DNA from 3 places in the Paraburkholderia sprentiae WSM5005 genome. Region 1 is predicted to be linked to each of the others. Evidence: riboswitches for the same ligand, from Rfam matches in the RefSeq annotation. Region 1 holds a riboswitch; each other region holds the start of a gene.
What was found. A riboswitch is a leader RNA that binds a small molecule or an ion and turns the genes downstream of it on or off. The one in region 1 is predicted to bind cobalamin.

Region 1 (9,807 bases):
CCGACATCGAGGTGCCAAACACCGCCGTCGATATGAACTCTTGGGCGGTATCAGCCTGTTATCCCCAGAGTACCTTTTATCCGTTGAGCGATGGCCCTTCCATACAGAACCACCGGATCACTATGACCTGCTTTCGCACCTGTTCGACTTGTCAGTCTCACAGTCAAGCACGCTTATGCCATTGCACTATCAGCACGATTTCCGACCGTACCTAGCGTACCTTCGTACTCCTCCGTTACACTTTGGGAGGAGACCGCCCCAGTCAAACTGCCTACCATGCACTGTCCCCGATCCGGATCACGGACCAGGGTTAGAACCTCAAACAGATCAGGGTGGTATTTCAAGGTCGGCTCCACGCAGACTGGCGTCCACGCTTCACAGCCTCCCACCTATCCTACACAGACCGGTTCAAAGTCCAATGCAAAGCTACAGTAAAGGTTCATGGGGTCTTTCCGTCTAGCCGCGGGGAGATTGCATCATCACAAACACTTCAACTTCGCTGAGTCTCGGGAGGAGACAGTGTGGCCATCGTTACGCCATTCGTGCAGGTCGGAACTTACCCGACAAGGAATTTCGCTACCTTAGGACCGTTATAGTTACGGCCGCCGTTTACCGGGACTTCAATCAGGAGCTTGCACCCCATCATTTAATCTTCCGGCACCGGGCAGGCGTCACACCCTATACGTCCACTTTCGTGTTTGCAGAGTGCTGTGTTTTTATTAAACAGTCGCAGCCACCAGTTTATTGCAACCCCTTCACCCTTCTGGCGCAGGCCAGTCAGGCTAGCAGGGCGTACCTTATCCCGAAGTTACGGTACCAATTTGCCGAGTTCCTTCTCCCGAGTTCTCTCAAGCGCCTTAGAATACTCATCTCGCCCACCTGTGTCGGTTTGCGGTACGGTCACTGTGAAACTGAAGCTTAGAGGCTTTTCCTGGAACCCCTTCCAGTTGCTTCGCTTCCGAAGAAGCTCGCGCCACACCCTTGAGTCCTGTGCCCGGATTTGCCAAAGCACCCTCTCCAATGCAGCGACCGGGACTTCCAACACCCGGACAACCTTCCGCGATCCGTCCCCCCATCGCATTTCACAATGGTGCAGAAATATTAATCTGCTTCCCATCAGCTACGCATTTCTGCCTCGCCTTAGGGGCCGACTCACCCTACGCCGATGAACGTTGCGTAGGAAACCTTGGGCTTACGGCGAGGGGGCCTTTCACCCCCTTTATCGCTACTCATGTCAGCATTCGCACTTCCGATACCTCCAGCACACTTTCCAGTGCACCTTCGCAGGCTTACGGAACGCTCTCCTACCATGCACATAAATGTGCATCCGCAGCTTCGGTATATGGCTTAGCCCCGTTACATCTTCCGCGCAGGACGACTCGATCAGTGAGCTATTACGCTTTCTTTAAAGGATGGCTGCTTCTAAGCCAACCTCCTGACTGTTTTAGCCTTCCCACTTCGTTTCCCACTTAGCCATATTTGGGGACCTTAGCTGGCGGTCTGGGTTGTTTCCCTCTTGACACCGGACGTTAGCACCCGATGTCTGTCTCCCGTGATTGCACTCTTCGGTATTCGGAGTTTGCTATGGCGTAGTAATCCGCAATGGACCCCACAACCATGACAGTGCTCTACCCCCGAAGGTGATACACGAGGCACTACCTAAATAGTTTTCGGAGAGAACCAGCTATTTCCAGGTTTGTTTAGCCTTTCACCCCTATCCACAGCTCATCCCCTAACTTTTCAACGTTAGTGGGTTCGGTCCTCCAGCACGTGTTACCGTGCCTTCAACCTGGCCATGGATAGATCACCTGGTTTCGGGTCTACACCCAGCGACTGGACGCCCTGTTCGGACTCGCTTTCGCTACGCCTGCCCTAATCGGTTAAGCTCGCCACTGAATGTAAGTCGCTGACCCATTATACAAAAGGTACGCCGTCACCCTCTTTCAAAGGCTCCGACTGTTTGTATGCATGCGGTTTCAGGATCTGTTTCACTCCCCTCCCGGGGTTCTTTTCGCCTTTCCCTCACGGTACTGGTTCACTATCGGTCGATCACGAGTATTTAGCCTTGGAGGATGGTCCCCCCATCTTCAGACAGGATTTCACGTGTCCCGCCCTACTTCTCGTACACCCAGTTCTTTCATAATGCTTTCGCCTACGGGGCTATCACCCGCTATGGCCGCACTTTCCAGAGCGTTCGGCTAGCACTACAAATAAAGAGTACAGGCTGGTCCCATTTCGCTCGCCACTACTCTGGGAATCTCGGTTGATTTCTTTTCCTGCGGTTACTTAGATGTTTCAGTTCACCGCGTTCGCTTCGCTGAACCTATGGATTCAGTTCAGGATGACCCATACGGGCCGGGTTTCCCCATTCGGACATCTCCGGATCAAGGCTCGTTTGCCAGCTCCCCGGAGCTTTTCGCAGGCTACCGCGTCCTTCATCGCCTGTGATCGCCAAGGCATCCACCACATGCACTTGTTCGCTTGACCCTATAACGGGTGTGTCTCTGTGTCGACCCACGCTAGCGCCCTGGCGCTTACGTGGCTCCCATCCCCGCAGGGGATAGACGCACTCGCTACAGGTTGAGTATTCGTGTTGCGCCGTATTCCAAGGCGATCTCTCGATCACCTTTAAAATACATCGATACAATCACAACCCTGATTCACCTACTCACGCACCCATCTCCAGGCACGCTTTCGTGAATCTCCTTACTACTTCTTCCTGATTGTTAAAGAACGACAGCCGGTATCACATTCCATCGCGTACCGCGCTGACTGGCTCAATCGCCAATGCCAAGTACTCAGCCTCACTTCGCGCTGAACCCTTGGCATTGAGGATTGGTGGAGGATGACGGGATCGAACCGACGACCCCCTGCTTGCAAAGCAGGTGCTCTCCCAGCTGAGCTAATCCCCCCGGCCCCACACAGACCCGGGCACACTCCCCCGGCCCCGCACCACAGACAAGGATGGTGGGTCTGGATGGATTCGAACCATCGACCCCCGCCTTATCAAGACGGTGCTCTAACCGGCTGAGCTACAGACCCCTGAGCCTGTCTGCGTTGCTTTCTTAACCACAGCCGATAAGCGTGAGCACTTGACGCGAGCAATGCTCGACTCTGGAAAGGAGGTGATCCAGCCGCACCTTCCGATACGGCTACCTTGTTACGACTTCACCCCAGTCATGAATCCTACCGTGGTGACCGTCCTCCTTGCGGTTAGACTAGCCACTTCTGGTAAAACCCACTCCCATGGTGTGACGGGCGGTGTGTACAAGACCCGGGAACGTATTCACCGCGGCATGCTGATCCGCGATTACTAGCGATTCCAGCTTCACGCACCCGAGTTGCAGAGTGCGATCCGGACTACGATCGGTTTTCTGGGATTGGCTCCACCTCGCGGCTTGGCAACCCTCTGTTCCGACCATTGTATGACGTGTGAAGCCCTACCCATAAGGGCCATGAGGACTTGACGTCATCCCCACCTTCCTCCGGTTTGTCACCGGCAGTCTCCCTGGAGTGCTCTTGCGTAGCAACTAGGGACAAGGGTTGCGCTCGTTGCGGGACTTAACCCAACATCTCACGACACGAGCTGACGACAGCCATGCAGCACCTGTGTTATGGCTCCCTTTCGGGCACTCCCGGCTCTCACCAGGATTCCATACATGTCAAGGGTAGGTAAGGTTTTTCGCGTTGCATCGAATTAATCCACATCATCCACCGCTTGTGCGGGTCCCCGTCAATTCCTTTGAGTTTTAATCTTGCGACCGTACTCCCCAGGCGGTCAACTTCACGCGTTAGCTTCGTTACCAAGCCAATGAAGGCCCGACAACCAGTTGACATCGTTTAGGGCGTGGACTACCAGGGTATCTAATCCTGTTTGCTCCCCACGCTTTCGTGCATGAGCGTCAGTATTGGCCCAGGGGGCTGCCTTCGCCATCGGTGTTCCTCCACATCTCTACGCATTTCACTGCTACACGTGGAATTCCACCCCCCTCTGCCATACTCCAGCGCTGCAGTCACCAATGCAGTTCCCAGGTTAAGCCCGGGGATTTCACATCGGTCTTACAGCACCGCCTGCGCACGCTTTACGCCCAGTAATTCCGATTAACGCTCGCACCCTACGTATTACCGCGGCTGCTGGCACGTAGTTAGCCGGTGCTTATTCTTCCGGTACCGTCATCCACCCCCGGTATTAACAGGGATGCTTTCTTTCCGGACAAAAGTGCTTTACAACCCGAAGGCCTTCTTCACACACGCGGCATTGCTGGATCAGGGTTGCCCCCATTGTCCAAAATTCCCCACTGCTGCCTCCCGTAGGAGTCTGGGCCGTGTCTCAGTCCCAGTGTGGCTGGTCGTCCTCTCAGACCAGCTACAGATCGTCGGCTTGGTAGGCCTTTACCCCACCAACTACCTAATCTGCCATCGGCCGCCCCTTGAGCGCGAGGTCCCGAAAGATCCCCCGCTTTCCTCTCCCGAGCGTATGCGGTATTAATCCGGCTTTCGCCGGGCTATCCCCCACTCCAGGACACGTTCCGATGTATTACTCACCCGTTCGCCACTCGCCACCAGGGTTGCCCCCGTGCTGCCGTCCGACTTGCATGTGTAAGGCATGCCGCCAGCGTTCAATCTGAGCCAGGATCAAACTCTTCAGTTCAAACCTGTTACTGTTTTCGGTCCATCTCTGAACCGGTCGCTCACTCAACGTACTGACGATGATCAATCCGTCTTCCGACAGATCAACCTTCCTCTGATACTGTGTGAGGCTTCTTGATACTTCTGCCTGACAGCAGATTCCGCAGAACCCGCTGCCGCATTGCGCATCAAGCGCCCACACTTATCGGCTGTTAGTTTTTAAAGATCGGTCCGCCCAACCCGCCGTACCGGCATTACAGCTACCCGGCACCGCCTCGTCTGGCGTCGCTGCATCAGCAGCAGAGAGGCGAGATTATGGAGAGCGGCCCATGTTCCGTCAATACCCTTCTCGCAATTTATTCTAAAAAGTTGAAGAGCTTAAAAATTGAGCAACGTCGTGCGAAAATTCGATTGCTTAGACGTCCGATCTATTTGCCGGCTTGTCGCCGGAAAGGAAGAGAAGAGTGGCATTGCGAAAAACCACTCAGCAGCTTTTCCACAGAAAATGTTCGCAAGCCTGTGGATAACCGCTCCACAACCGCGCCAAGTACTTGAAGCAAAACCGTTCTCGCCCGTTGCGCGCAAAGCGCGGCCGCGCGTCACGCTGCTATTCAGACAGACTTCCTCGTCACATGCGCATTCGTACGCATAAAAGCGCTGCGCTCGACCATCGCACCGAACAGCAGCCCGATCGTCGTCCACATGATCACCTGCATGCCGATCGCCGCGACGCGGAACTTCCACAGCAGTACAGCCGGGAATGCCGCCGGCACTTCATTGATCACCGGCATCGACAGTTGCACAGCTGCGATGATCGCGGCGAACATGAGCCCCGCGACGATCGAACCGTTCCACGCGCCCAGCTTCGCCGCCGCGCGACGCCGCACCTTCAGCGAAAACACCATCGTTACAAGCGAAATCGCGATTGTCAGAAAGAATAAGCCCGTGCGCGTGCCGATCGTCTCCGGATCGCCCACCGACGGCGGATTGGCCGGATACTTGATATTCGGCACAATCACGAGCGCAATGAACGCACCGAGCGCGAGCCACGCTGACAGTGCGCGCACGCTCAAGGTCCCAGCCCGTCCATACGAATACGCAAACACCAGCGAGAATAGGCCGCCGAATGCCGCGCCATAGGTAACGACGCCGGTCAGCAGGCCGAGGCCTGCCTGCGTCTCGCGGCTCACGATTTCAGGCTCGGGCGCTTCGCCGCGCGCTGCGGCCGCTTTTTCCCCGAATGAAATCGCCTGATCGACCTGCGGTTCGCCGACGATTCGCGCGAACGAGAACGTGAGCAAGCCCGCGACGATACCCGCGAGCATCCCCCGCACTAACAATTTACCTACCATGCCGAACTCCGTTAGTGGCAGGGAAAGCCGAGCAGATGGCGGCCGTCGTGCACGAACTCATGCACGACCATGCCGGGTACGAGCGACGTCGCCCCCTCTTCCGCACCAACGAAGTAAAGCGCGAGCAGCAACAGAGCGCCGAATGCCGCCCACGGCAACAGTTCGCGCAAAGGAATGGGAGTGGGCTGGGCCGCCGGTTGGGCGGCGGGATCGAAGACAGCTTCGGTCATGATGGACATCTCCTGAGGGTAACGCGCCCCGAAAGTCGATTGCAGAGGAATGATGCGAAGCCCAGGTCTGGCTTTCGGCTCTTGTAGATTGCAATGCCGATTACAGTGGCGCGACCGCGCCGGGTTCTCACCGGCTTCCGTGCTTCGCAGCGCCACTATTCTACGCGCTAAACTGCGGCATCCGCGACGGCGAGCCCCCTCAACGCGCGCTGCGAGCCGATGGAGCCGTCGAGGCAAGTGCGAAACGGCGCAAAGGCAAAGAATGGATACGCGACTATTACTGGTGAGCCATGCGGCAACGGCCGCGCAGCGCGCGGGCCGCTTCCCCGCCGACGATCCGCTCGACGCGCGCGGGCGCGCCGAAGCCGAAGCGGCGCGCAAACATCTCGCGCTTCCCGCCGACGCCGCCATATTCACCAGCCCTGCCCGCTGCGCGCGTGACACCGCCACGGCGCTCGGTCTGAGCGCAACGGCCGCCGACGCATTGGCGGATATCGACTACGGCAAATGGCGCGGCCAACGTCTCGCGGATATTGCCGATGAAGCGCCGCACGAACTCGCCGCCTGGACATGCGAGCCCGACGCTGCGCCGCCCGGCGGCGAATCGTTCGGTCAACTCGTGCGTCGAATTGGAGAATGGCTCGACGCGCAGCAGGCGGACGTGCGTTCATGCAATGCCGTCAACGAAGCAGCCTTCCGCGTCTCGACGCACCACCGAACCATCGTCGCAATCACACACACGCCGCTCCTGCGCGCGGCAATCGTGCATGCTGTCGGTGCATCGCCGGTCGTGTTTTGTCGCATCGAGATCGCGCCGTTGTCGCTCGTTGAATTACGCCATTCACGACGCGGCTGGACATGGTGGCCCGCCACCATGGTATGAACCAAGACGTCGCTTACCTGCCCGACACCACGAGCCGCAACCTGTTGGACCCCTCGGGCGTCAGCGTGATCTCGGTGCGTCGATCCTTCGCACCGAGATAAAAGTGCTGACGTCCCGGCGAATTCTGATCATGCGTCGCGTCGGGCAGGCACGACGCGATGTCGGCCGCGACTGCTTCTAATGCATCCGCGTTCGAGCCCGCCGCCTGATGCGGCGTCCACGTGCACTGGAAACTGCGATGCGCGCCTGAACATTGCGCGTCGTCGCCATAGGGTTGCGCGACGCCTTTGCCGTCGTCGGCCGTGAGCGAGGCGAAGCCGTCCGGCGCCGCAGCCACGATCCGTTTCAGCGCGGCGCAAGGTCTAGGGCTATCGTCGGCGGATGCGTTGCCCGACAGCAGCGCCGCGAGCGATGCCACGGTGAACGCAAAAGCGGAGAGTCGATAGGTTTTCATGTCGAGCGTGAAGCTCTAAAGTGCCGCCGAAAAGGCTCGCAGCGAGCCTCGCATTCGCCAGCACGCTTCATGCCCATGCGCGCGAGCGTCCGCTTATTCAAACGACGCGGGGCGGCACACAAATTGCCGACGGCCATACCGGCCGCGACATCGCGCCATTTCGATCGAAGCCATTGCCGACGTCATTTCGAACATCATGTCGACCACTATCGCCGCCCCTACCCCCGCCCGCCTCTCGTCGGGCATCGAAGGAATCGACGACATCCTGGGCGGCGGTTTCACGCCGAACCGCATGTACCTCGTGGAGGGCGCGCCAGGCACGGGCAAAACCACCTTCGCGTTGCAATTCTTACTGAAAGGCCTCGACGAAGGGCAGACCGGCCTGTACATCGGGCTGTCCGAAACCCGTGCTGAATTGCTCGCGATCGGCGCGAGCCACGGCTGGGATCTAAGCCGTTTCACGATACTCGAACAGCTGCCCGAAGAAGGGCTCGAACCGCAATACGAACAGACCGTGCTTCACCCGGCCGAAGTCGAACTCGGCGAAAGCGTGCGTAACGTGATCCAGCACGTCGACGAACTGAAGCCCGCGCGCATCGTGCTCGACAGCCTGTCGGAACTACGGCTGCTGGCGGAAAACCCGCTGCGCTACCGTCGGCAGATTCTCGCGCTCAAGCGCCATTTCTCGACGCGCGAGTGCACGGTGCTGCTGCTTGACGATACGACGGGCGGCAGCGCCGGCATCCAGCTTCATAGCATCGTGCACGGTGTGATCAGCCTCGACAACGTCGCCCATGACTACGGCGGGACTCGCCGCCGCCTCCGCATCGCGAAGATGCGCGGCATCAAATTCCGCGAGGGCTACCACGACTTCACGCTGAACACCGGCGGCCTGCGCGTCTATCCGCGCCTCGTCGCCGCCGAGCATCACAGCGAATTCGACACGAACCCGATCAGCACCGGCACGCCCGGCCTTGACGCGCTGCTCGGCGGCGGGCTCGTCCCCGGTACTAATTCGCTGATCATCGGCCCGTCGGGTGTCGGCAAAACCACCACTGTCGTGTCGTGTCTGCTTGCCGCGCTCCAACGCGGCGTGCGTTGCGCGTACTACGTGTTCGACGAAACGCTCAGCACCCTGGTCACGCGCTGCGCGACGCTCGGCATCGATCTCACGCCGCACGTCGACAGCGGTCTGCTGACGCTGCGCCAGATCGATCCCGCAGAAATCTCGCCGGGTGAACTGGCGAGCGACCTGCGCGACGCGGTCGAAAACGAGCGCGTGCGCTACGTCGCAATCGACAGCCTGAACGCCTATCTGCAGGCGATGCCCGGCGAGCGCTACCTGCTGCTGCACATGCACGAGCTGCTCGGCTATCTGAATCAGCAGGGCGTGATCACGATGCTCGTGCTCGGGCAGCACGGCATCATCGGCGAAGTGCAGACCGAGATCGACATCAGCTACCTGAGCGACGTGGTCCTGCTGTTCCGCTATTTCGAGCACCACGGCGAAGTGCTGACCGCGGTGACCGCCGTGAAGAGCCGCGCGAACGATCATGAACGCACGATCCGCCAGTTCCGCCTTCGCGCGGAAGGCATCGAGATCGGCGAAGCGCTGCGTGACTTCGAGGGCGTCTTGTCGGGCCTGCCCTCGTATCGCGGCAGCACCGCGTTGCTCGGCTCGACGAACCGTCTAATCGATACATCGGGACGGTGAGCGATGGAGCAGCGGGTCCTCATCCTTGCGCCGTTCGGCCGCGACGCCGACGTGATCGCCGCTGTGCTGCACAACGACGCTCACGCCTGTGTGACCTGCAACGACGCCGACGCGCTCACCACCGAGCTCGACATCGGCGCGGGCGCAGCGCTGCTGACCGAGGAAGCGCTGGCGAACGGCCACGGCTCGGGTCTCTTTGCGTGGCTCGAACGGCAGCCCGCATGGTCCGACTTCCCGATCATCCTGCTCGGCGCGCGCAGTGCCGGTCATCGATCCGCGCGCGGGCGCGACGTGCTCGAACGGCTCGGCAACGTGGTAGTGCTCGAGCGCCCACTCAATTCAGAAACATTGCGGCGCGCGGTGGCGTCGTCGTTGCGGGCACGCGGGCGGCAATATGAATCCCGGCGGCTGCTGGCCGAGCGCATCGAGGCACAGGACGCGCTGGAGCAGCTGAACGATTCGCTGGAAAGCCGCATCGCCGCGCGCACCCATGAGCTTGCGTCAGCCAACGACCGGCTGATGGCCGAGATCCACGAGCGCGCGAA
Region 2 (9,807 bases), on a different replicon from region 1:
ACTGGTGCCGCAATCGTTGCGTAACCTGCGCCGCACTGGCGTCGTATACCGGCCGCTGTCCGAGTCGGTGCCCGCGATCGAGACGGGCCTCGTCTGGCGCACCGACGAGGTCAGTCCGGTGCTGGCGGGCTTCATCGATATCGTGCGCGCGCATGCGGCGAGCGTGGCGCCTCGCGCGTAATCCGCTGTAAGAACTGCTTCCGAACCTGACCTGCCCATAACTACACGATGCTCATTCACCCCAATTTCGACCCCGTCGCCATTCATCTGGGGCCGCTCGCCGTGCGCTGGTACGGCTTGATGTACCTCGTCGCGTTCGTCGCGGCGATCGTCGTCGCCCGGCTGCGTCTGCGTCTGCCGTACGTCGCCGCGCAAGGCTGGACCGCCAAGGATATCGACGACATGCTGTTCTACGGCGTGTTGGGCACGATCCTCGGCGGCCGGCTCGGCTATGTGCTGTTCTACAAGGCGAGCTTTTATTTCGCGCATCCACTCGACATCTTCAAGGTGTGGGAAGGCGGCATGTCGTTTCACGGCGGCTTTCTCGGCGTGACGATCGCGATGATGCTGTTCGCGTATCAGCGCAAGCGCTCGTGGCTGCAAGTCACCGACTTCGTCGCGCCGATGGTGCCCACGGGCCTCGCGGCGGGGCGCCTCGGCAACTTCATCAACGGCGAGCTGTGGGGCCGCGTGACCGAGCCGTCCGCGCCGTGGGCAATGCTGTTTCCCGGCGCCGCGCCCGACGACGCCGCGTGGCTCGCCGCGCATCCGCAACTGGCCGCGCAGTGGCATCTGAACGAAGTGTTCGCGCAATATCACCTGCTGCCGCGGCATCCGTCGGAACTGTACGAGATCGCGCTCGAAGGGGTGGCGCTGTTCTTCGTGCTGATCTTCTTCTCGCGCAAGCCCAAGCCGCTCGGCGCCATCTCCGCGATGTTCCTGATCGGCTACGGCCTCGCCCGCTTCACGGTCGAATTCGCGCGCGAGCCGGACGATTTCCTCGGCTTGCTCGCAATGGGGCTGTCGATGGGTCAATGGCTGTCGCTGCCGATGATCCTCGCGGGCATTGGCCTGATGGTGTGGGCGTATCGCCGCGGGCGGCGCGAACCGGCCCAGGCGGTTGGCGCGAACTGAGCCGCGCTCAACTAGCGTAGCAAGCGCTGCATGAAAAAACGCCACGGCATCGACAGATGCCGTGGCGTTTGCATTTGAGCTTGCGTTCGCGCTTGCGCGTCACTTCATCTGCACCGACCCCGAGACGTTGACGCTTACAGTCGAGGTGCCGCCTTCGAGCGACAGCGGCGAGGTCTTCGCGTCGGCGCCCATTGCGCGCGCGCTCATCATCATCATCGGACGCGGCATCACGCCGCTGTGGTTCACGTTGACCTCGCGGATCGAATAGCCGCTAAAGCCGAACGCTTGCGAGGACGACGCGGCCTGCTCGCGAAACGATTTGATCGCCTCGCCGGTGAGCCGCTGCTCGGCCGCGCGCTGCGCTTCTGGCGACAGCGAGAAACGCACGTTGCCCACCTGCATGATCGATGCCATCTGCCCCGCGAGCTTCGATGCCGCGGCGAAGTCGCGCGATTCGAGCACGACTTCGGTACGGCCGCGCCACGTCGAGATGCGTCCGTCGCGGTCCGTCGACGGAAAGATCGAAAACGCGCCCGAGCGCGCGGTCACGCCGCTCACGCCGCGCGCTTTTTGCAATGCCGCGTCGGCGCGTTGGTTCAGCGTCGATGTCAACGACGAGGGCTCGCTCGCTTCCTGCTCGTAGAACAGCGTGATTTCGACTTCGTCCTGCGGGATTTCCGCGCTCGCCTGCGCATTCAGCGACAGCACACCCGACGGCTGCTGCATCATGCTCTGCGCGCGCGCGGGCGCCGGGTTCAGTGCCAGTGCCACAGGCGCGCCAACGGCGAGCGCGAGTGCGAGGGCGCGTGCGGTTTTTTTCGTCATAGCCGGACTCCTGATTTGAACTGGTTGTGCACGTTCGACGCGAGTACCGCGTGGCGGCGCGACGGTGGCGCGCGGTTTGACGGATGCGCTGGCGATGGGCGTTCGGGGGCCGTCGAGCGGTCGGGCTGAGCCCGCGCTTTCGTCGAGCGATTAGGCACGCTTTAGCGGGGCTTGGTTCCCCAATTAGTGTTTCGCCGCCGGACTGTCATGATGACCCGCGCGACATCGCGAGCGTTGGCGCGCTGCGAGCTCGCCTTTAAACGAGCTGTTTAGTGATGAAGCGCCATTCGGCATCGGTGACCGGCGTGATGGACAGACGGTTGCCTTTGGCGAGCACGCGCATGTCTTGCAATTCGGCATGTTCACGCAGCGCGGCAAGTGGAATCAGCGCGATCTTCTTCTTGAACACGACGTCGACGAGCATCCAGCGCGGCGTTTCCGGCGACGATTTGGCGTCGTAGTACGGACTCTTCTTATCGAACTGGGTCGGGTCCGGATACGCGGTCGACGAAACTTCCGCGATGCCCGCGATGCCGGGCTCCGCACAGCTCGAATGATAGAAAAGCACGCCGTCGCCGACCTGCATCACGTCGCGCATGAAGTTGCGCGCCTGATAGTTGCGCACGCCGGTCCACGGCAAGGTGCGACGCGGTGCGTTGGCGAGGTCGTCGATGCTTGCTTCGTCCGGTTCGGACTTCATTAGCCAATAGCGCATGAATCGGAGTCAACGTGTCAGATTGAACGACGCGCATCAACAGCAGGCGCGTGCGAAAAAGCCCCTGAAAAAGGCGCTCAAACGAAAAAACGACGACCAAAGAAAAACGGCATCGAACCGAAGTCCGACGCCGTTCCAGATAAGGTCCCCGCCTTAGCCGCTAGGCCGGCATCCTGAACCGAGGGTTCAGAATTGGTCGCAGTTAGCAACACTTCGGGTACATCAGACAGAGTGACGCGCACGCCCGTGCTACAAATTTCCGCAACCGTGCACATGGCATTGGTTCAAGGAATGTATGACCTTGGCGAACCAGGCAGGGAAGCTAAACCGATGAAGCTACAACACATACTTTTGAACTCGCGACCGGTTCCAAACCGGCCCGCTACTCAACCCGCTACTGCTTACTGCAAGCTGTACTGCTCGATCACAGTACCTAGCTGTTCGTTCATTTGCTTCATTGTACGCCGGATTTCTTCAGCAGGAAATGCTTCTCCGTGCCGCACGCTGCTTTGCAGCTTAAGCAGTTCCGATGCCAGCGACAGCGCAGCCATCACGGCGATCCGATCGGTGCCGCGCACGTTGCTGCTACCGCGGATTTTCTTCATCTCCGCGTCGACGCGCGCGACCGCCTCGAGCAGCGCGCCCTCCGTTTCCGGCGAACAGGCGAGACGATAGGGTACTTCGAGAATCGATACCTCGATCTGCTTGGTGGTCATGCGCTTTCTCCGTGTCGGCTCACGTCGCTTTCCGCTTCCTCATGTTCGGGCTGAGCGGGCTCGAGCAGATCGAGCTGGTTATCGGGTTCGCTGCTCGCGCGGGCGCGCGGCAATTTTTCGAGGATCGCATTAAGGCGCACCTGAGCGTCGTCGATCTTGGCGGACAGCGCGTCGCGTTCGGCCTGGAGTGCGTCGCGCTCCTCGCGCAAATGCGCGAGCTCAGCATGCGTGGCTTGTACCTCGGCACGGGTTTGCGCGAGCTGTTCTTCGAGCGCGAGCCGCGCTTCGTTGTGGCGCTGGCTGATCGCAATCAGCTTGCCGATGTTTTGGGAGAGTGATTCGAGTTCGGTGAGCATGTGCTGCGTCCTCTAAAGACATCGCATTTTAGCGCGGAATATTACAGGCTCCGACAATTGTCTCGTTTCGAGACGTAACAGCATCGCTTCGTGCACGTTCGTTACGTGTCGTGTCGTCGAACATAAGATAAACAACCGGCAATCCATCGGACAATAACCTGCATTGAACAGAACCGATTGCGCGCCGATTGACCTTTCTTGACGCCCTGCGAGGCCGCTCCTAAACTTCCGCACTCTGGTGCCCGCGCGCGCTTTTCGGCGCGCGCAGTTAAACGGGAAGCAGGGCGCGCGCGGTGCCAAACCGGATGCGCGAACCTGCGCTGCCCCCGCAACGGTAAGCGACCGCATGTGAATGCTCATGCAGGTCGGTCCTGATCGCAAGCTTGGAAGTTCAACGTGCGAGTGTGCCACTGCGCGTCACGCGTGGGAAGGCGGGATCGATGTGTCGTAGCCCGGATACCGGCCAGAAAAGAGAGACGTCCCCGCCAAAACGCTAAACAGGGGACGCCTCGTGACGCGTCGGCCCGCGGGGAAGCAGGCCACGCACGCTAGCCACAGGAACGTCATCCCATGCTGTCCCCCATCGCCCGCGCGACGCTCTTCGCGTTCGCGAGCCTGCCGCTCGTCGTGCATGCACAAGGCACCGAGTCTGCGTCTTCATCGTCCGCTACGGACGCAACCGCTGCGAACGCCGCAAACGTTGCCAACGCCGCCAATGTCCCTTCAGTCGATGCCTCGGACACCGCGCTCTCGCCGATCGTCGTGACTGCGCAACGCGGAGCGCAAGCGCTGACCGATGCGATCCCGCAGACCACGCAGTTCGATCAGCAGGACATTGCCGACACGAGCGCGACCGATCTGCCCGGCCTGCTGCAACTCGCGCCCGGCGCGCAAATCTCGCGTACGGGTGGCCCCGGTTCGACCACGAGCCTCTTTCTGCGCGGTGCGTCATCGACGCAATCGCTGCTGCTGATCGACGGCGTGCGCGTCGACTCGGTGAGCCTCGGCTCCGCCCAGCTCGCGCAGATTCCGCTCGATCAGGTCGATCACGTCGAAGTGGTGAACGGCAACGTGTCGGCGTTGTACGGCTCGGGCGCGATCGGCGGCGTCGTGCAGGTGTTCACGAAAGACGGCGGCGATCATCCGCCGCGATTCCATTTCTCGGTCGGCTACGGCAGCTATCACACGCAAACGCAAACGGCCGGCGTGAACGGCGCGCTCGATCAGGACGGCCGCACGACCTTCAGCATCTCGCTGGCGCGCACGAAGGACGACGGATTTTCGTCGCTCGATCCGCTCGAGGCGCCGAACGCGAATCCGAACGCGAACGGCAACCTGAACGAGAGCATCACCGCGTCGCTGCGTCACAAGTTCAACGACAAGTGGGATGCGGGCGTCAGATACTTCCAGTCGAACAACAACAACAGTTACGACAATGCGTACGGCGAGCCTACCGATCTGAACAACCTCTACAGCAAGGTGCGTCAGGTGTCGGTGTTCGCGAACGGCAAGCTGACCAGCTGGTGGACTACCCACGTCACGCTCGCCGAGGGCGACGACCGCAGCGTATCGAACAGCAATGGCATCTACAACGGCCGCTTCGATACTGATAATCGCCAGTACACGTGGCAGAACGATTTCGCGCTCGCCGCGAATCAGAAGCTGCAAGTCGGCTACGAGCATCTCGACCAGACGCTCGACTCCGACACGTTCGCCGCGCCCGAGCGTCACGTCGATTCGGTCTTCGCGGGCTACAGCGCGCGCTTCGGCCGCAACCAGGTTCAGGCCAACGTGCGGCGCGACCAGTACTCCGATTTCGGCGGGGCGAACAGTTACTATCTCGGCTACGGTTTCGACATCACGTCGCACTGGAAGGCAACCGCAAGCTATTCGGATGCGTTCCGCGCGCCCAGCTTCGACGATCTGTACTATCCGATCAGCGGTAATCCGTCGATCCAGCCCGAGCGCAGTCATTCGGTGGAAGCCGGTTTGCAGTACGCGACCGATGCGCTGGGCGTGATGCGCTTGAACGCCTTCCAGACGCGTTACACGAATCTGATCGACTACGTGCAGACGATCCCCGGCATCTATCTCGCCGAGAACGTCGGGCATGCGAAGGTGCAGGGACTCGAAGGATCGTGGAGCGGTCATGTCGGCAGGACCGACGTGCGTGCATCGGTGACGCTGCAGAATCCGGTCGATCTCGACAACCGCACCGACCTCGTGCGGCGCGCGCGACGGTTCGGGTCGTTCGCGGTGAATCGCAGCATCGGTGGATGGCGCGTTGGCGGCGAGTGGATCGTCAGCGGTCCGCGCACGGACAGCACCGGCAACCTCGGCGGTTATGGCATCGTGAATCTGTCGGCGCGCTACAACATCACGAAAGCGTGGTACGTCAGCGCGCAAATCGACAATCTGTTGAACAAGGACTATGAAACGGCCTACTCGTACAACTCGCCGCGACGCGGTGCGTATCTCACGCTCGGCTGGCAGCAGCATTGACGCGCGCGCCGGATCGGCCGCATGCGTGAGCGCACGCGCATGAGTCGCGGGTCCGGTTCGCTGTCCGCCGCGATGGCGACGCCGCGCCCGATGAACGCGAAGCGCGCCGCCGCGATCTGGTTCGGGCTCGCGCTCGCCGCCCTCGTGGTGCTCGGCGCGTCGCTCGTGCTCGGCAGCGTGCCGCTCGCGCCGGCGCGCGTGCTGGCGGCGCTCGCGCCTGCACACACGTTCGGCGCGGGCAGCGACGAGCTCGCCGGCGAAATCGTGCGCACGTTGCGTTTGCCGCGCGCGCTCGCGGGTTTCGCGTGCGGCGGGTTGCTCGCGCTCGCCGGCGCACTGCTGCAGGTGCTGCTGCGCAATCCGCTGGCCGAGCCATACGTGCTCGGCGTGTCGGGCGGCGCGGCGACGTTCGCGCTCGTCGCGATGATCGCGGGCGGCGCATGGTGGATCGTCGACGCGAGCGCGTTCGCGGGCGCGTTCATGTCGATCCTGCTGGTGCTGGGCCTCGCGCGTCGCGAGCTGTGGCGCGGCGAGCCGCAGGACACGTCGCCGCGTTTGCTGCTGACCGGCGCGGTGATCGCGGCCGGGTGGGGCGCGCTGATTATGCTGCTGCTCAATCTCGCGCCCGACAGCCGTCTGCGCGGCATGCTGTTCTGGCTCACCGGCGACCTCAACGGCGGCGCGCTGCCGTGGACCGCGCTGATTGCGCTGGCGCTCGTGTTGCTCGCGATCGTCCCGGCCGCGCCGCGTCTGAACGTGCTGCTGCGCGGCGACGCGGCCGCACAGGCGTTGGGCGTCGCGGTGATGCCGCTGCGTTTGCGGGTGTACCTGGTCGCGTCGCTGGCGGCCGCCGCGGCGGTGACGACCGCGGGCACGATCGGCTTCGTCGGTCTGGTCGTGCCGCACATGCTGCGGCTCGCGTTCGGCAACGATCAGCGCATGCTGCTGCCGGCGGCGGCGCTCGGCGGCGGCGTCGCGGTGATGGGCGCGGATCTGATCGCGCGTACCGTGATCGCGCCCGCGCAATTGCCGGTCGGCGTGATCACGTCGCTGGTCGGCGTGCCGGTGTTCCTGTGGATGCTGCTCAAACGCCGCCGATGATGCGAGCCGAACCCAGCCCCAGCTCTGGCATGCTCAGCACGCGGCGCCTGACGCTGCGCGCCGGCGCGCGCACCTTGCTCGACGCGTTCACGCACACGTTCCATGCGGGCGAAGTCTGGTGCATCGCCGGGCCGAACGGCGCGGGCAAGACGACCTTGCTGTCGACGCTAGCGGGCCTGTTGCATCCGGCGGCGGGCCACGTCGAACTCGATGGCGTGCGCATGGCCGACTGGCCGCCGCTACCGCTCGCCCGGCGCCGCGCGCTGATGCCGCAAAGCGCGGCCGATGCGTTCAACGCAAGCGTGCTCGACATTGTGCTGCTGAACCGCTTCCCGCATCTGGGCGGCTGGGGCTGGGAGCGCGATGAGGATCGTGCGGCCGCGCAGGCGGCGCTCGAACGGCTCGGTCTCGCGGACTTCGCCGCGCGCGACGTGCTGTCGCTATCGGGCGGCGAGCGTCAGCGCGTTGCTCTCGCGGCGGTGCTATGCCAGGACGCGCCGCTGTTGCTGCTCGACGAACCGTTGTCGCATCTCGACCTGCATCATCAGATCGACTGTCTCGAAGCGCTCGTCGCATGGACGCGCGAACCGCGCCGTAGTGTGCTGTTCTCTTGCCACGACCTGAACCTCGCGCGCCGCTTCGCGACGCATGCGTTGCTGCTCGACGGCGCGGGCGGTGCGTACGCGGGTCCCGTTCGCGACGTGCTGACGCCCGCGTTGACGAGCCGCGCGTTCGGCTATCCGCTGATTCTGATTCGCGACGGCGAACACGAGGCGCTGATTCCCGCGCCGCGCGGGCGTCACGAATCGCTTACCGGTCATGACGCCCAGTCAGGCTGATTTTCTACTCCTATTGCTCTTCGACCGCACCTATGACTCGCATCCCACTCCCGGCCGGTTTGCCCGAAGTCGCCCCGCTCGATCAAACGCTGCGCGCCGAGCTGCAACGGATCATCGATACCCGCACCAAACCGCCCGGCAGCCTCGGCCGGCTCGAAACGCTGGCGCGCCAGATGGGCGTGATCCAGCGCAGTACGCGTCCCACCGTGCAGCGTGCCGCGATGATCGTTTTCGCGGGTGATCACGGTATCGCCGCCGAAGGCGTGAGCCCGTATCCGCAAGCGGTGACCGCGCAGATGGTTGCAAACTTCATCGCGGGCGGCGCGGCGATCAACGCGCTCAGTCGTGTCGCGGGTCTCGAACTCGAAGTGGTCAACGCGGGCCTCGCGACGCCGCTGCCCTCGACGCACGGACTCGTCGACATTCCGGTCGGCCCCGGCACGCGCAACTTCGCACACGAAGCCGCGATGACGCACGCCGAAGCGCTCGCCGCGATGCGGGCGGGCGCCGCGCGCGTGCGTCATCACGCGGCGCTAGGCACGAACGTGATCGGCTTCGGCGAGATGGGCATCGCGAACACCTCGGCGGCCGCGTGTCTGATGAGCCGCCTGTGCGGCGTGCCGATCGACGACTGCGTTGGCCGCGGCACCGGTCTCGACAACGCCGGCCTCGCGAACAAGCGCAACGTGCTCGCGGCGGCGCTTGCGCGCCATGCCGACGCACGCGCGCCGCTCGACGTGCTCGCGACCTTCGGCGGCTTCGAGATCGCGATGATGGCGGGCGCGTATCTGGCGGCCGCCGAGGCGCGCATGACGATCCTCGTCGACGGCTTCATCGCGACCTCCGCGCTGCTGGTCGCCGATGCGTTTTCGCCCGACGTGCGCGACTACTGCGTGTTCGCGCATGCGTCGAACGAGGCCGGGCATCGGCGCATGCTCTCCCATTTCGGCGCGCAGCCGTTGCTATCGCTCGACATGCGGCTCGGCGAGGGCACGGGCGCCGCGCTCGCGGTGCCGTTGCTGCGCGCGGCGGTGGCCTTCGTCAACGAGATGGCCAGCTTCGATTCGGCGGGCGTCGCGGATCGCGAACCGTGAAGCGCGTGAGCACCCGCTGCCCGACGACGCGAAGCTCGGTCCGCACCGCTGTGAACCTGCACTCGCCACGTCCATGAACCCCCTCGCGGAACTGCGCTATTTCTTCACGGCGCTCGCTTACTTCACGCGCGTGCCCGTACCGCGCTGGGTCGGCTTCGAGCCGCATTATCTGAATGCGGCGGCGCGCTATTTTCCGCTGGTCGGCGTGTTGGTCGGCGGCTTCAGCGCACTTGTGTATCTGGCCGCGCTGCGCGTGTTTCCGGCGAGTGTCGCGGTACTGCTGTCGATGGCGGCGTCGCTCGTCGCGACGGGCGCGTTTCACGAGGACGGTCTCGCCGATTGCGTCGATGCGTTCGGTGGCGCCTATTCGCGAGAAGATGCACTGCGCATCATGCATGACTCGCGCATCGGTGCTTTCGGTGCCATCGCGCTCGTGGTCGCTCTGGCGATCAAGTGGCAAACGCTCGCGGCGTTGCCACCGCTGCGCGCCGCAAGCTTGATGCTTGCGGCGCATGGCGCGAGCCG
Region 3 (9,807 bases), 1.1 Mb from region 1:
ACGCGCCGGCCGACTGGCGCGTGAAGCTCAGCATCGACAAGGCGAGCGGCGTGCCGAACGTCGAGTCGATGATGCCGCTGCAACGCTAAAACGCAGCCTTGGGTCGCCCGGGCCCTGCGTATCAGTCATTCCCGCGCCGGCTCGTCGCGCGGCCAGCCGTTTTCGAACACGCAATCGGCGAGCGGCAGACGGCTCGCCCAGCGCTCGGTTTCCAGCATCGGCTCGCTGTAGAACGCGTCGACGTGACCCAGGCACAGAATCGCGACTGGCCGCGCGCCTTCCGGCATGCCCAGCAACCGATGCACCGCGTCGACATCGAATAGCGACACCCATCCGAGCCCGAGTCCTTCCGCGCGCGCGGCGAGCCACATGTTCTGGATCGCGCACGCGACCGACGCGAGGTCCATCTCCGGCAGCGTGCGACGGCCGAAGACGTGGCGCTCGCGCCCGTCCATCAACGCGATCACGAGCAGCTCCGCGCATTCGCGCATGCCTTCCACCTTCAACTTCATGAACTCGTCGCGGCGCTTGCCGAGCGCGTCGGCCGTGGCGAGCCGTTCGCGTTCGACGATCTCGCGCAAGCCCGTGCGCAACGCCGCATCGGTGATGCGCACGATGCGCCAGGGCTGCATGTAGCCGACGCTCGGCGCGTGATGCGCCGCGTCGAGCAGACGCCGCAGCACCGCGGGGTCGACCGGTTCCGGCACGAAGTGACGCATGTCGCGGCGTTCGTAAATCGCGCGATAGACCGCGTCGCGCTCGGAGTCGTCAAAAGGCTTCGCCATGAAAGAGAGCGGCCGTAAAAGCCGGGTTGGAGGGCCAGTAAGCGTGCATATAGGTTGCCACGATCGGGCCCACGCGGAACACCGCTTCGCCGGGCGCGTCGCTGTGCGCGTGCGTGGCGAAGCACTGTGGCGCGAGCGGCGTCGCGAGCTTCGAGTAGTGGAACGTGTGGCCGGTCAGCGTGCCATGGACACCGTCGATCTGCTGCATGCCGAGCGACGTAAAGCGTGCTTGCATCGTCGCGTGGCCGGGGAGCAGGCCGAGCATCGGCGCGCTCATGCCTTGCGCGTCGGTCAGCGTGTCGAGCAGATAGAGCATCCCGCCGCATTCGGCGAGCACCGGTCTATCAGCCCCGACGTGCGCGCGGATCGATGCGGCGCTGGTCAGGTTGCCCGCGAGTGTCGCCATATGCAGCTCGGGATAGCCGCCGGGCAGATAGAGCGCCTGCGTGTCGGCGGGCAAGGCTTCGTCGGCGAGCGGCGAGAAATAGCTGAGCCGCGCGCCGAGCGCTTCGAGCAGCGCGACGTTGGCCGGATAGATGAACGAGAACGCGGCGTCGTGCGCGATCGCGATGTGCATGCCTTGCAGCAGACGCGGCAACGCTTCGGGAACCGGCACGCCGAACTCGACCGGCGGCGGCAATTCGGCGAGCGATGTCGACGCGAGCGTATCCGCCGCGCGCTCGAGGCGCACGTCGAGATCGTCGATTTCATCGGCCTGGTGCAGGCCGAGGTGACGGTCGGGCAACGTGATCTCTTCGTCCGCGGCGATGTGGCCGCACCAGCGCAACTCGGGCGGCAGCGCTTGCTGCAACATCTGCGCGTGCCGAGCGGAACCGACGCGATTCGCGAGCACGCCATAAAACGGCAGCTGCGGCATGAAGCGGGCGAGGCCGAACGCGAGCGCGCCGAAAGTTTGCGCCATCGCCTGCGCGGAAATCACCGCCAGCACCGGCACACCGAATGCGATCGCGAGATCGGCGCTGCTGGGCGTGCCATCGAACAGGCCCATCACGCCTTCGATCAGGATCAGATCGGCTTCTTGCGCCGCGCGCGCGAGCAGATTGCGGCACGCGCTTTCGCCGACCATCCACAAATCGAGCGACAGCACCGCCGCGCCGCTCGCGCGCGCGAGGATCATCGGATCGAGAAAATCCGGCCCGGTCTTGAACACGCGCACGCGACGTCCGAGCCGTCGGTGATAGCGCGCGAGACCGGCGGTGATCGTGGTCTTGCCTTGTCCCGACGCGGGCGCGCTGATGAACAGCGCGGGGCAAGTCCCCTGGGGGGACGCCCCGGAAGAAGTCGCCTTTGGGGAGGCGGACATCGCTCAGAACTCCACGCCGGGCTGCGCCTTCACACCCTGCTCGCGATACGGATGCTTGATCGCGCGCATTTCCGTGACGAGATCGGCGGCTTCGATCAGCGCATCAGGCGCGTGACGTCCGGTCACGACGACGTGCAACATCGGCGCGCGCGCGTTGATCACGGCGAGCACTTCGTCGAGCGGCAGGTATTCGTACTTCAGCACCGTGTTCAGCTCGTCGAGGATCACCATCTGATAGTCGCCGCTTTCGATCATCCGCCGCGCTTCGTTCCAGCCTTTGCGCGCGGTCGCCATGTCGGCCTCGCGATTCTGCGTATTCCACGTGTAGCCATCGCCCATCGTGACGAAGTCGCACTGGGCGATAGCGCCGAGGAAATCACGCTCCGACGTATGCAGCGCGCCCTTGATGAACTGTACGACGCCGAGCCGCATGCCGTGGCCGAGCACCCGCACGGCCATGCCGAACGCGGCCGTGCTCTTGCCCTTGCCGGTGCCGGTGTTGACGATCAGCAGCCCTTTTTCGACGGTCGCGCCGGCCTGCTTCTTTTCGTGGCCTTCGCGGCGGCGTTCGGTCATGCGTTGATGCGATTCCGGATCGGTTTTCATCGAGGGTCCTGGTCTTGAGAGGCGGGATGGGATGAGGTCGTGTCGCTAACGGCAGCGTTGTGCGCCGCTGCGATCGCCACGGTGATGCCGGCGTGCGCGGTCTTGCGTACGATTAGACGCGCGTGTTGCGCGGTTGCGGCGCAGTCCGACGCTGCCGCCGCCAGCAGCGCGCACGGCTCGCACACACCGTCGACGCCGAGATGCGCGTGGGCGGCCGCCGACGGCGACGCGACCGGTACGGCGGCGATCTGCTCGCGGTTGAACAGTTGCAGCGGCAGCTGATGACGTGAGCAGAATTCGACCAGACCTGCTTCGCAGGCTTTAGTGTCGATCGTCGCAATGGCGCGGATCTGTTCGAAGGCATTCGATCCGAGCGCCGCGCGGACAGCGGCTTCGATATCAACAGCTTCGCTGTGCGCGCGGCAACCGATGCCGACGCTCAGCGTTTTGATCTCGGGTGCGAGTTCGTGTCGTGTCGCGCTCGCTGCTGGTTCGCGTGCGACGCCGGCGTCGCGTTTGGCCGCATCACGCGCAAGCGCGAGCGATGCCACACCGCCGATCACGACGATTGCCGGCGAGCCGAGCCCCGCGCGCGCAACCGCCTCGGCAAACTCGCGAAGCGGCGCGAGCACGTGACGCTGCTCGGGTCGCGTCGCCGACTCGATGGCCGCGCAGGGCGTGTCGGCGGGCATGCCGGCCGCGAGCAGCGCGCGGGCGATCTCGCCGAGCCGGCGCATGCCCATGTAGATCACCAGCGTCATACGCGTCGCGGCGAGGGCGGCCCAGTCCGGCTCGCCGCTGCCGGCGCCGTGGCCGGTGACGAACACGACGCCCTGCGCGTGATCGCGGTGCGTGACCGCGATGCCGAGCGCCGCGGGCGCCGCGATGCCGGCCGTGATGCCGTTGATCACGTCGACTTCGATTCCCGCCGCCTGCAGCGCCTGCAACTCTTCGCCGCCGCGGCCGAACACGAACGGATCGCCGCCCTTGAGCCGCGCGACGCTGCGCCCCGCGCGCAGATGCGCGAGCATTTGCGCGACGATGTCGGCTTGCGGCGTCGACGGATGGCCGCCGCGTTTGCCGACGTACACGATTTGTGCGTCGGCGCCCGCGAACTGCAGCACGTCGGGATTCACGAGATCGTCGACGAGCACGACATCGGCCTGGGCGAGCGCGCGGGTCGCCTTTAGCGTCATCAGCTCGACGTCGCCGGGACCGGCGCCGATCAGCCAGGCGCGCGTCATCGCGGCGTGCATGGCGTGCGCCATGCGGTGATGGGAGAAGAGAAGCGGCGCGCGACAGCGCGCGCGGCGGTGAACGTAGAGGTCATGCGGAACGGCGAATCTAGGCAGGCGCGATGCCGCGCTGCTACGCCTTCACATCCGTTCCCCGCGGATTCCGGCGGCCGGCGGCGCCACGCGATGCACGGATGCATGCGGCGCCGCCTCCGCGTCTGGCCGGTATCCGGGCTGGCGGCCTCACGCGCTTTGCCTTCCCCTCCCTTTTGCGCATTCGCGGGAAAGTGGCATCAAAAAACGCATGCGCGGCACGTCAGAATCGAGGGCAAATCGAATCGCGCGCCGCAGGTCGCTTACCGTTGCGGGGACAGCACAGGTTGAACGCGCGACGCGTTGCCTGTTTCCCGTTTAACTGCACACGCGAGCGCATGTGCGGGCACCAAACGCGCGCATACGATAGCACATGGCGCCTTGCCGGATAAGCCTCGGCGGCATTTTCCGACACGCTGCGTTCCTTGACTGCGCAAGGCCGCGGGCCTACACTCGCACGCACTTTGGGTGCCCGCGTGCGCGTTCGTGCGCATGCAGTTAAACGGGAAACAGGGAGCCTTCTGCTCTTGAGCGGCTAACCTGTGCTGTCCCCGCAACGGTAAGCGAAAAGCGGTTCCGGCTTGCTGGCCGGGCGCCGCGGTGCCGGCTTCGATGTCCTCGCGCAAGGGCGCGTCGACATTTCACCACTGGACGAGAAACCACTCGTCCGGGAAGGGGAAGCGGCGCTTTCGCCAGCCCGGATACCGGCCCGAAGAAGCAGAACGTACGCCGCGGGGATGCGGCGGCGCGTTCATGACCTCACTTCCGCTTTCTATATTCCCGTTGTCGCGGCCATGCCGTCGTTCGTCCCCGTGTTCCGTGATCATTGGCCGTGGTGCGCGCGCTTCATTCGTTCCATTCGTCAGCCGATGTGCGGAATCGCGCGGACTTGCCCGGCATGCCGATGCAACGCCAAGGGATGGATCTCACGATGCAAACACAATTGCGCAAGATTCCCGTCACCATCGTCACGGGCTTTCTCGGCAGCGGCAAAACCACGCTGCTGCGACACATTCTTCAGCATGCGGGCGGCAAGCGCATCGCGGTGATCGTCAACGAGTTCGGCGAGCTCGGCATCGATGGGGAAATCCTCAAGGGCTGCGGCATCGGTTGCGATGAAAACGGGGTCGAGACCGAAGGGCGATTGTATGAACTCGCGAACGGTTGCTTGTGCTGCACCGTGCAGGAAGAGTTTTTCCCGGTGATGGAAAAGCTCGCGGAGCGCCGCGACGAACTCGATCACGTGCTGATCGAAACGTCGGGCCTGGCGTTGCCGAAGCCGCTCGTGCAGGCGTTCAACTGGCCGCAGATCCGCAATGGCTTCACGGTCGACGCGGTGGTGACGGTGGTGGACGGACCGGCCGCCGCAAGCGGCCAGTTCGCCGATAACCCGCTCGCCGTCGACGCGCAGCGCAAGGCCGATCCGAATCTCGATCACGAGTCGCCGCTGCACGAGCTGTTCGAAGACCAGTTGTCGGCGGCCGATCTGGTGATTCTGAACAAGACCGATCTGATCGACGATGCGCGGCAGCACGAGGTCGAAGCCGCGATCCGCGCGGAGATTCCGCCGCAAGTGAAGATCGTACGCGCGCAACAGGGGCGGCTCGACCTGCATACGCTGCTGGGCCTCGAAGCGGCGTCGGAACAGACGATCCACCTGCGTGCCGACCACCATGGTTCCGCCGACGACCCCGATCATCACCACGACGAATTCGATTCGGTCGTCGTGCAGGCCGATTTGCGCTCGCGCGACGCGGCGCTCGCCGCCTTGCAGGCGCTGGTCGAAAGCCACACGATTTACCGTGTCAAAGGCTTCGCCGCGTTGCCGGGCGCGCCGATGCGTCTGGTGATTCAGGGCGTGGGCCGGCGCTTCGACAGCTACTTCGACCGGCGCTGGCAGGCCGGTGAACATGGCGAAGGCGCGTTGAGCCGCTTCGTGCTGATCGGCGAAGACCTCGATCCGCACACGCTGCAACAGGCGTTCGACGCGGCGCTTGCCGCGGCGTCGAACGCGACGGCATAACGGGCGCGCCAGCATGCATCTACTGCGCACGACGCCGGGCGGCTTCGTCGACGATACGCAGGGCGTGATCCGCATCGATCAGCAGCCCGCCGATATCGTCGTGCTCAGTTCCGCCGACACCACCCTGTCGCTGCTCGCGAGCGTGGTGCCGCGTCTGGGCGACGGCTTCCCGAGCGTGCGGCTCGCGAACGTCACCTATCTGCGTCAGCCGGCCTCGGTCGATTTCTATCTCGACGACGTGTTGCAGCATGCGCGCGTCGTCGTGGTCGATCATCTCGGCGGTGAAACGTATTGGCCGTACGGCATCGAGCAGGTGGTCGCGCTCGCGCAGCGCAAACAGCAAACCCTCGCGATGTTTTCCGGCGATCTGCAGGAAGATCCGAATCTGCTCGCGCGCAGCACCGCGAGCGCCGAGCTATGTCAGCAGCTGTGGCGCTATCTGCGCGAGGGCGGCCCGCAGAACGCCGAGGCGTTTTTGCGCTGCATCGCCTATCGCGTGCTCGACTGGGGACGCGAGCCCGAGCCGCCGCGCGCGTTGCCGGCCACGTCGCTGTATCACCCCGAGCGCGATACGCCGAGCATCGCCGACTGGCAGGCGCGCTGGCGGCAGGACGCGCCGGTCGTCGCGATCCTGTTCTACAAGGCGCATCTGCAGGCCGCCAATACCGCGGTCTTCGATGCGCTGATCGATGCGCTCGAAGCGCAAGGGCTCAATCCGCTGCCGCTCGCGATCACGTCGTTGAAGGATGCGCTGAGCCGCGATGTCGTGCAGTCGCTGTGCGCGCAGCATGGTGCCGCGCTCGTGCTGAACACGACCGCGTTCGCCGCGTCCGCGATCGACGATCCCGAACCGCTCGCGCTCGCCGGCGACGCGCCGGTGTTTCAGGTGATCCTGAGCGGCGGCAATCGTGAAGATTGGCTAAAGGACAATCACGGCCTCAATTCGCGCGATATCGCGATGCATATCGCGCTGCCCGAAGTGGACGGGCGCATCATCACGCGCGCAATCAGCTTCAAGGGGCTCGCGTATCGCTGCGCGCATACACAGGTCGACGTGGTCCGCTATCAGCCCGACCTCGAACGGGTGCGTTTTATCGCCGAGCTGAGCCGCCGCTGGTGCCGTTTGCGTTCGCTCGATAACGCCGACAAGAAAGTCGCGTTGATCCTCGCGAACTATCCGATGAGCGAAGGGCGTATCGGCAATGGCGTGGGGCTCGATACGCCGGCGTCGGTAGTCGGCATTCTGTCGATGCTGCACGACGAGGGCTATCGTGTCGGCGAATTGCCCGAACACGGCGACGCGTTGTTGAACAGGCTGACCGAAGGCGTGACCAACGATCCCGTGGTGCGCGATCTGCGTCCAGCTCTGCAAAGCCTTTCACTCGACGACTATCTCGCGCATTTCAATGCGTTGCCGACCAGCGTGCGCGACGCGTTGAACGCGCGCTGGGGCAAGCCCGAACAGGATCCCACGCTGCGGCGCGGCCGCTTCATGATCGCCGGCTGGCGCTGCGGGCAGGTGTTCGTCGGCATTCAGCCCGCGCGTTCGCGCGAGCAAGGCGACTACGCGAGCTATCACGACGCCGAGCTGGTGCCGCCGCATGCGTATCTCGCGTTCTACTTCTGGCTGCGCGATCAGTTCGGCATCGACGCGATCGTGCACGTCGGCAAGCACGGCAACCTGGAATGGCTGCCGGGCAAGAGCGTCGCGTTGAGCGACGCGTGCTGGCCCGATCTGATTCTCGGGCCGATGCCGCACCTGTATCCGTTCATCGTCAACGATCCGGGCGAGGGCAGCCAGGCGAAGCGGCGCGCGCAGGCGGTCATCGTCGATCATCTGATGCCGCCGCTTACGCGCGCTGAAAACTATGGACCGCTGCAGGACCTCGAGCGCCAGGTCGACGAATACTACGAAGCATTGATGGTCGATCCGCGTCGCGCGAAACTGCTGCGTCGCACGATTCTGGCGACGATCGTCGAGCATCGGCTGCATGAAGAGCTGAGTCTCGCCGCGCCGAACGGTCAGGACGATGAGGACGCGCTGCTCACGCGCGTCGATGCGTGGCTGTGCGAGCTGAAGGAAGCGCAGATTCGCGATGGCCTGCATACGTTCGGACAGTCGCCGCGCGGCGTGCAGCGGCGCGATACGCTGCTCGCGCTGGGGCGCTTTCCGATCGGCGATGGACGCGGCGGCAAGGCGGGGCTCGTCGACGCGCTGGCGCGCGACCTGCGCATCGATCATCGGTTCGATCCGTTGAGCGTGGATTGGGCAGCCGCATGGGACGGCCCACGTCCCGAGGTATTGCAGCGGGTCAGCGACGCACCGTGGCGACATCACGGCGATACGCGCGAGCGGTTGGAGTTGCTCGCGGCGGAGTGGTTGCGCGGCGTGTGCGGTGTCGATTGCGATGACGCGGATCGCTCGCAAGCCGTACCGGTAGCGGACGTTGGTCTGCCGCAAGCGGCACAGGTGATCGCGCGCCTGCGCGACGACGTGCTGCCGCGCCTCGACGCCTGCGGCCCGCAGGAAATGACGCAACTGAAGCGCGGCCTCGAAGGACGTTTCGTGCCGCCGGGCCCGAGCGGCTCGCCGTCGCGCGGACGGCCCGACGTGCTGCCCACCGGCCGCAACTTCTATTCGGTCGACACACGCGCGGTGCCGACGCAAGCCGCGTGGACACTCGGCCTGAAATCGGCGCAGCAACTGATCGAGCGGCACCTGCAAGAGCACGGCGACTATCCGCGCGCGATCGGCCTGTCGGTCTGGGGCACCGCGACGATGCGCACCGGCGGCGACGATATCGCGCAGGCGCTCGCGTTGCTCGGCGTGCGGCCGAAGTGGGCGCCCGGCAGCCATCGCGTGACCGACTTCGAGATCATGCCGATCGAGGCGTTCGACCGGCCGCGTATCGACGTCACGTTGCGGGTATCCGGTTTCTTTCGCGATGCGTTCGCGAACGTGATGCATCTGTTCGATGCGGCGGTGCAAGCGGTTGCCGAACTCGACGAGCCTGCGCAACTCAATCCGATTCGTGCGCGCGTGCAGCGTGAACGCGATGGGTTGATCGCGCGCGGCATGGACCCGGCCGAAGCGCGCAAGCGCGCCGGCTGGCGCGTGTTCAGCGCGCGGCCCGGCGCGTACGGCGCGGGTCTGCAGCAGATGATCGACTCAGGCCAATGGCGGACCGACGCCGATCTGGCGAACGCGTATCAGGCGTGGGGCGGATACGCGTACGCGCAGAAGAGCGCAGGCGAGGAAGCGCATCAAGTGTTTGGCGCCCGCTTGGCAGCGATGGACCTCGTGCTGCAGAACCAGGACAATCGCGAGCACGACGTACTCGATTCAAACGACTACTACCAGTTTCAGGGCGGCATGGTCGCGGCGGTGCGGCACCTGGCCGGTCAGCAGCCGCGCGTCTATCACGCCGATCACAGCAATCCGGCCGCGCCACGCGTGCGGACGCTGCAGGAGGAGATCGCACGCGTGATCCGCTCGCGCGTGGTCAATCCGAAATGGCTCGATGGCGTAAAGCGCCACGGCTACAAGGGCGCGGCCGAGATCGCCGCGACCGTCGACTATCTGTATGGCTACGACGCCACGGCGCGCGTGATCGCCGATCATCAATACGCGCTCGTCGCCGATGCTTATCTGAACGACGCCGACACCCGCGCGTTCATGCAACGGCACAATCCGCATGCGCTGCATTCGATCTGCGAGCGTTTGCTCGAAGCGATGCAGCG

Region 2: another riboswitch for cobalamin. It lies ahead of BJG93_RS03540 (TonB-dependent receptor domain-containing protein); the one in region 1 lies ahead of BJG93_RS27720 (CbtB domain-containing protein).
Region 3: another riboswitch for cobalamin. It lies ahead of cobA (uroporphyrinogen-III C-methyltransferase); the one in region 1 lies ahead of BJG93_RS27720 (CbtB domain-containing protein).

What each region holds. Positions count from the first base shown of each region.
Region 1 is NZ_CP017562.2:2,408,035-2,417,841, forward strand. Features, by position in the region: rRNA gene BJG93_RS27695 (23S ribosomal RNA) at 1-2,487, opposite strand, end outside; tRNA gene BJG93_RS27700 (tRNA-Ala) at 2,837-2,912, opposite strand; tRNA gene BJG93_RS27705 (tRNA-Ile) at 2,966-3,042, opposite strand; rRNA gene BJG93_RS27710 (16S ribosomal RNA) at 3,119-4,651, opposite strand; gene BJG93_RS27715 (CbtA family protein) at 5,241-5,981, opposite strand; gene BJG93_RS27720 (CbtB domain-containing protein) at 5,993-6,211, opposite strand; cobalamin riboswitch at 6,253-6,401, opposite strand; gene BJG93_RS27725 (histidine phosphatase family protein) at 6,474-7,094, shown strand; gene BJG93_RS27730 (hypothetical protein) at 7,108-7,548, opposite strand; gene BJG93_RS27735 (ATPase domain-containing protein) at 7,745-9,262, shown strand; gene BJG93_RS27740 (ATP-binding protein) at 9,266-9,807, shown strand, end outside.
Region 2 is NZ_CP017561.2:744,364-754,170, forward strand. Features, by position in the region: gene BJG93_RS03505 (LysR family transcriptional regulator) at 1-181, shown strand, start outside; gene lgt (prolipoprotein diacylglyceryl transferase) at 229-1,134, shown strand; gene BJG93_RS03515 (SIMPL domain-containing protein) at 1,234-1,959, opposite strand; gene BJG93_RS03520 (EVE domain-containing protein) at 2,216-2,674, opposite strand; RNA gene ssrS (6S RNA) at 2,816-2,997, opposite strand; gene BJG93_RS03530 (cell division protein ZapA) at 3,076-3,390, opposite strand; gene BJG93_RS03535 (ATPase) at 3,387-3,746, opposite strand; cobalamin riboswitch at 3,966-4,228, shown strand; gene BJG93_RS03540 (TonB-dependent receptor domain-containing protein) at 4,317-6,248, shown strand; gene BJG93_RS03545 (FecCD family ABC transporter permease) at 6,288-7,349, shown strand; gene BJG93_RS03550 (ABC transporter ATP-binding protein) at 7,346-8,188, shown strand; gene cobT (nicotinate-nucleotide--dimethylbenzimidazole phosphoribosyltransferase) at 8,221-9,282, shown strand; gene BJG93_RS03560 (adenosylcobinamide-GDP ribazoletransferase) at 9,356-9,807, shown strand, end outside.
Region 3 is NZ_CP017562.2:1,289,366-1,299,172, reverse strand. Features, by position in the region: gene BJG93_RS22645 (DUF4136 domain-containing protein) at 1-89, shown strand, start outside; gene bluB (5,6-dimethylbenzimidazole synthase) at 126-785, opposite strand; gene BJG93_RS22635 (cobyrinate a,c-diamide synthase) at 769-2,109, opposite strand; gene cobO (cob(I)yrinic acid a,c-diamide adenosyltransferase) at 2,113-2,715, opposite strand; gene BJG93_RS36250 (cobalamin biosynthesis protein) at 2,712-3,113, opposite strand; partial or broken gene cobA (uroporphyrinogen-III C-methyltransferase) at 3,198-3,959, opposite strand; cobalamin riboswitch at 4,154-4,412, opposite strand; cobalamin riboswitch at 4,493-4,770, shown strand; gene cobW (cobalamin biosynthesis protein CobW) at 4,975-6,066, shown strand; gene cobN (cobaltochelatase subunit CobN) at 6,080-9,807, shown strand, end outside.